One region of the Peribacillus sp. R9-11 genome, then DNA from elsewhere that is predicted to be linked to it. Evidence: riboswitches for the same ligand, from Rfam matches in the RefSeq annotation. Region 1 holds a riboswitch; the other holds the start of a gene.
The links. A riboswitch is a leader RNA that binds a small molecule or an ion and turns the genes downstream of it on or off. The one in region 1 is predicted to bind thiamine pyrophosphate.
Positions count from the first base shown of each region.

Region 2: it holds a riboswitch for thiamine pyrophosphate, as region 1 does, so the genes downstream of both, RE409_RS20925 (ABC transporter substrate-binding protein) here and tenA (thiaminase II) in region 1, are expected to answer to the same signal.

Region 1 is NZ_CP133763.1:2,536,988-2,540,411, reverse strand. Features, by position in the region: gene RE409_RS12355 (ABC transporter ATP-binding protein) at 1-550, opposite strand, end outside; gene RE409_RS12350 (ECF transporter S component) at 563-1,147, opposite strand; gene tenA (thiaminase II) at 1,160-1,843, opposite strand; TPP riboswitch at 1,996-2,124, opposite strand; gene RE409_RS12340 (acyl-CoA dehydrogenase family protein) at 2,340-3,424, opposite strand, start outside.
Region 2 is NZ_CP133763.1:4,297,521-4,300,944, forward strand. Features, by position in the region: gene RE409_RS20915 (ABC transporter permease) at 1-549, opposite strand, end outside; gene RE409_RS20920 (thiamine-binding protein) at 546-830, opposite strand; gene RE409_RS20925 (ABC transporter substrate-binding protein) at 842-1,846, opposite strand; TPP riboswitch at 1,978-2,087, opposite strand; gene RE409_RS20930 (protein-glutamine gamma-glutamyltransferase) at 2,309-3,136, shown strand; gene rarD (EamA family transporter RarD) at 3,299-3,424, opposite strand, start outside.

The DNA.
Region 1 (3,424 bases):
TCTTGTCTTTGCCAATTTCCTTTAAAACACCCCAAATTTCTTTTGTTCCAACCGGATCAAGCATAGCGGTTGGTTCATCTAAAAATATCACTTCAGGTTCAAGTGCCAATACTGACGCAATCGCTAAACGCTGTTTCATCCCGCCTGATAATGTATCAATACTTGTATGGATATCATCTAAGTGTAATCCTACCTGCCGGATATGATTGTGAATCCTTTCATTCATTTGCTGCTTAGGAACGGAAAGGTTTTCAAGGACGAAGGCAATTTCTTCATCTGCAAATGGCATACAAAACTGACTATCTGGGTCTTGAAAAACATATCCCCATGAAGAAGGGCTCTCCAGTTCTTTCGCTTTCATCGGGACTTCAATGGAATGTGGGATCAGCCCACTTAACACTTGCAAAAGTGTAGACTTTCCACATCCGGACGGTCCCAACAATAGAACTTTTTCACCTTTATCAAACGAGACGGATAAGTCCTTGAATATCAAGGACTCATCACCGGGAAACTTCAATCTTAACTTTTCAACAAGAGCTATTCGTTCCATACTTATCAACCTCTACTTTTGATCCAGTGCAGCATAATCCTTACTTGATACTGGACGAACTAGATTAGTTACTCCTGTTGCTTCTAATACTTTTACTAGATAGTAAGCAAATACACCAGCAAAGAAAATTGACCCGATAAATCTTGCAATCATAAATAATAGTAAATTCCAAAGAGAGAGGGCACCAATTTCTCCGTATGCAAAATCCATGAGGACCGATCCTACACATGAAGCTATCGCCGCTAATACAGCAACCGACATATTAAACTTTTTATACCTGAACGCCATAAACACCAGTTCCGCGAATACTCCTTGTACAACTCCATATAAGAGTACGGTTAATCCCCACGGTGAACCTAAAAAGAATTCACCGGACGCTGCCGCGATTTCTGCCAACAGAGCCACACCCGGTTTCCTCATAACTAAAAAAGCAACGGGCCCTGCTATAAACCACATTCCATAAATTAATTGATCTACATGTAACCCTAATGGTTTAACGGAATAATATATCGATCCCCAAAGGATATAAACTATTCCAAATGCGACGGCAATCACGATTGTGACTAAAATATCCGTTAATTTCAACCCTTTTCTCATTGTCAATCTCCTTTATACTTCTAATGTTTCCTTATGCACTGGCCAAGTTTCTAAGCGATAAGCCATTTCCCAAAATGAGTATTCATATTGACTGCTAAGGATAAAATGCTCTTTCATTCTTTCTTTGTCTTCTTCCGTTACTTTTTCAGCGATCTCATCAAGTCTCGCGATTTGTTCTTCTACCAACGTACGGAACCATTCTCCTCCGTATGCCGCAATCCACTCTTGATAAATTGGCTCATCAGGTATACACCCTTGCAGTTTTTCACCTATTTCATAGTACAGCCAGTAACACGGTAAGATGGCCGCAATCACATCCCCTAAATGGCCAGAATACGCGGCACGATACATATGGGATGTGTAGGCATAGGCAGTAGGAGCAGGCTTAAAGTTTTTCCTTTCTTCTTCTGTAATACCTAATCTCTCAGAAAAATTTTCATGAAGCTTTAATTCAGCTTCATATGTTCCTTGTGCATGGCTTGCTAGTCGACTAGTTGTATGTAAATCTGTTGCTTTGACTGCACCTAAAGCTTGAACTCTAGCAAAGTGAGATAAATAATATGCATCTTGCATGACATAAAAACGAAAACACTCTACTGGCAATGTGCCATCTCCAATTCCTCTAACAAACGGGTGATTGAAGCTTGCTTCCCAAATATGATCTACTTCTTTACGAATGACCTCTGAAAATTTCATTTTCTATACCTCCAAATTTGTATTTTATTAAGCAATGAAACTGGATAAATAATGATTGGTAACCTATAATCACCTCTTTTGAGCAAATAAAAAACCACTTCCTTTACCGACGTAAAGAAAGTGGTTGTACTTGAAATAATACATAAACGTATTGTTTCATGACCCCACTTCCCTACGCTGGTGTAAACCAGATCAGGTTCTAAGGGTCTTAAAGTTATACTTTAATCTCAGCTTCTGCGGTAAAATTGACTTTTACCTGTAAAGCACCCCTAGTGGTACAAATTGTATATTTAGTTCATTTGCCTTTATATTAACACGTTCAATCTAATTGTCAAACTTATTAAATAAAGTTTTTTTTAGTAATGTATAAAATCCAACGATATGTTAAATAAAAAATCGCCTAACATACTCTTTGGAAATCGAACTTAATCACATAAAAAATATTCTCTATTAACCTTAAGCAAAGTTTATTTTACTATTAATCCTGCTTTCCTAATTATCGTTGGTACTGTTTATGAAGCTGAGCCGCTATGATATTCTTTTGGATTTCGGATGTACCTTCATAAATTCTCGTAATACGTGCATCACGATAAAAACGTTCAATGGGATATTCAGAAATGTAACCAATCCCTCCATGAATTTGGAGAGCCTTATCAGCTACACGATTATACGTTTCTGAACCAAGTAACTTGACCATAGCCGCATTTTTAATGACGTTCTTTTTTTGATCAACCATCCACGCAACGCGATAGGTCATGGATCGAAGGGCTTCTGTATCTAATGCCATATCTGCCAAGTAATGTTGAATAATTTGTTGTTCGAAGATTGGTTTGTCGAACTGAATTCTCATATGAGCAAAATCAATCGACATCTCAAGTAATTTTTCACACGACCCTAGGTTTCGTGCTGCCATTCCTGCACGTCCATTCGCCAAGATTTTCAGGGCATTCATATACCCTTGCCCCTCTTCACCCAATACATTCTCAACTGGAACTTCACAATCCTCAAAGAAAATTTCAGAAGAATGTGAACCATGAAGGCCCATTTTCCGTTCGATTTTTCCTAGTTGAAATCCTGGGGAGTCTTTTTCGACGATAAAAGATGTGATTCCTTTTGCACCCTTAGAAGGATCTGTAACAGCCATTACTGTAAACACATCTGCGATTGGAGCATTAGTAATGTAATGTTTGCTTCCATTCAGGATATACTTTTCACCCTTTTTAACCGCTGTTGTTTTCAGATTTGAGGCATGTGAACCTGCGCTTGGTTCAGTTAAAGCAAAAGCGCCAATTCTGTCACCTGATGCCATGTCAGGTAAATATCTGCGTTTTTGTTCTTCATTTCCCATCTCTACAATTCCAACGCCGCCAATTCCCGTATGTCCGCCTATTACTGTTGTATAACCGTTATGTGTTCTTCCCAACTCCTCTAGAATGGCGCATTTCCCTACCATATCAATGCCTAACCCACCATATTCTACAGGAATGCTAAGGCCAAACAGTCCCATTTCTTTCGATTTCCCCATAATGATTTCTGGGATTTCATTGCTTTCTTCAATTAACATGGCATGTGGTTCTACTT
Region 2 (3,424 bases), 1.8 Mb from region 1:
AATTTTCAGTCCAGAGAAAATGAACGGAATCGAGTGAGGAAGTTCTAGCTTCCAAAATAGTTGCATTTTCCCTGCTCCCATCATCTTGAAATAATGCTTAAGTTCATAAGGAGTCTGGCGAAAACCGTCCAATGAAGCAACAGCGAGAGGGAAAAAACATACGAGAGAAATCACAATCAGCTTCGGCAGCATACCAAAGCCAAACCAGATGACTAGAAGCGGCGCCAAAACGATGATAGGAATATTTTGTGATAGAATGAGAAGCGGATAAACCGCATCTTTTACACCAGGAAAAAGGTGTAAGAGAGCAGCAATTACTAAGCCAATACAGCTTCCAATAAAAAAACCAGATAATGCAAGGTTAGTAGTTGATATAAGGTGTCCAAAAAGGCTATGAAACGACTCTATTCCCTCGATAAAAATGGCTGATGGAGCAGGAAGTAGCCATTTTTCAACCTTTAATAAGCCTGTTGCTAACTCCCACACTATTAGCAACAATAATAAAAGAAAGAAGGGAGCCCCCTTCTTCCAAATCTTTCTTCCGCTCATGGCCGATATTTCTCCGTTAACGTATCCATCGTGATTCCGCTAGGCTGGTACAATATTTTCACTTGGGAAATGACATTCGGCGAACCTATTTCAATCATTCTCACATTCATTTTTTCTATAACGGCCAGAAGCTCAGAAAGCTCACCTTCCATTGTTGTTTCAAGCGGGTGCACCTCGTACTTGACACCTGATTCATCGATGATTTTGATCGCTTCATCGACTAAGGGGATGACATTTTCCCCTTTAGGAATAATTTGTATACTAATTAATGAGTTTGCCATTGTAGTTCCTCCTATTGTGGTAAAAATTCATTGGTAAATGCTTTCTCAGGATCGAAATCACCTTCAAGAAGATTATTTTCAGTCATCCACTCACTATAATTCTTCCAAATTTCAAGCTTTTGTTCACCCCATCTAGGAGCATCATCCTGATACTTAGATGCAAGCCACTTCTGGCTTTTCTTCACTAGCTTTTTATCTAGATCTGGTGCAGCCTTGATTAAAATGTCTGCCGCATCATCAGGATTCTTAATCGCAAACTGGTACCCTTTCGAAGTTGCCTCTACGAACGCTTTAACAGTATCTGGATCCTCTTTAATCATCTTTTCATTTGTGGTCAAAACAGGCGTATAGTAATCGAGCTTATCTGAGTAATCAGTTAAGTAAACCATATTCAGCTTTTCATTTCGCAATTCAGCCTCAATACCTGTCCATCCATAATAAATCCAAGCGAAATCAATATCTCTTTTCACTGAAGTGAAAAAATCCGAGTCGCCTGTATTTACTATTTCCACTTTATTTACATCCGCATTATCTTTTGTCATGAGAGATTCGATGATAGCCTTTTCAACTGGAGACCCCCAGCCACCATACGTTTTCCCTTCAAAATCCTTAGGTGTTTTAATATTTTTAGCCACAGGAGAAGCGAATCCTGAGGTATTATGCTGGATGACAGCCGCTAACGAAACAATCGGCACGCCTTGCACACGAGCCTGTGTAATGCCCTCCTGGTAGCTCACGCCAAATTCTGATTTCCCTGAAGCCACAAGCTTATCAGCTCCTGCCTCACCTGGCATGATAATTTCTACATCCAGGCCTTGTTCTTTAAAATACCCTTTTTCCTTCGCTACATACAATCCTGTATGGTTTGTATTCGGTGTCCAATCGAGAACAACCGAAACCTTTTTTAATTCTTTATTGTCTTCATTTTTACCTGCTTCTTCCTTTTCAGTAGTGCCGCCAGCACCACATCCAGCTAAAAGGAATAACAAAGTTATCAGTGGCAATAATTTATTCACTATTTTTCCTCCTACACATTATATAAGGTCCATATGCCGAAACTTTATTGGGTGCCAGTCCCCATCCAAATAATAGATTAAAAAACAAAAACGCCCGAGGATGAATTCGGACGTTAACATACAAAACAGAAAGTCAGTCATAATATGTTCCCTCCGCTGGCATCATCCAGATCAGGTTCAAAGAGTCAGCATCTTAAGGACGCAATCTCAGCCAGCAATACCGGCTCCCCTACATTTCTTGCACATATGAACTTTTCTCTCTCATTATATCAATTCATACAGAAAAGGGAATACTAATTTGCTTCTTCTAACGATGGGCCATTCTGATCATCCTCAGTAATAGGAATAAAATTTGATCAGTATTGTTCAGCAACTCATATAATAATTATTATTACACTGTAGATAGTTCTTGAACTACTTGAATTAATCATTTAATTTTGTGACCAAGAGGTGGATATGATTATGATAAAAATTAATCAAAAATGGTTAGATGTCAGTCAAATCCAACCAGGTATAATATCTGAAAAAGCATTAGAAATTCTCCAATTAATGTGGAAATATCCGAATATTTTTGTATATAAGACAATGGAAGATCTTAAATTCGATATAGAGATGAGGCTGCAAGTCAATAAAGCTGCCGTTTCGTTAGATAAGAGTAATCCTGAATTTACAATACTCGAGGATTCTGTATGCAATGAACAATATTGGCGACTTACAAAAGATGGAGCATTTGAGCTTAAACCAAGCGTACCCCCTCATCTGGCACTTGAGGATATTTTCATAAACGGAAGTCTTTACGCTTTCGAATGCGGGACAGCGATAGTCATTGTTTTTTTAAAAGCTGTTTTAGATACGGTTGGTCCTAAGAATTTTGACCGTCTTTTTTCAGGCCTTACTCTTTATGACTGGCACTATCCGCAGAATTTGATTCTTCGAGTTCATGAAGGGACGGGTTATGTACCAGGCGACTGTGTTTACTTCAAAAACCCAGATTACGACCCGAGCACTCCAGAATGGCAAGGGGAAAATGCGATATTCCTTGGAGAAAACCTCTTTTATGGCCATGGGATTGGGATTACCAATCAACAAGGAATCATCGATGAATTAAATAGCAATAGAAAGTGGAATGCCATCATATCAGCGTTCCTAACAAAGCATATTGTAAGTATAAATAGTTCCCACTATAGTCAATTCAAGCCAAATATCCCCCGTAATAACTCCGTGTCGCTTCATGACTGCCTATCCAATATAATTGTTTCTGAAATAGGCTCGAGAACTTTTCTAGCGTAGGATTAACCGTTTCTCTTATTAAAGATATAGATTTTGAATCACTTTTCGTTTATTTTAATAGCTTGTGAAACTCGACACTGACTAACAATTTTTTTCAGAGTGACGTGTATCACTATAAAAAAAACGCTTGGGAAATGGATTTCCTCAAGCGTTTTTTTCTTTTTATGCACCAAAGTTTCTTTTTTCTTTAAACCTACGTGTCCCTGCCTTCCCCCATTTTGTAATGGAAAGCGTATAAACCACCAAGGCAGACCAAATGAATAAAAAGGCTAAAAGATGTGCTTTTGT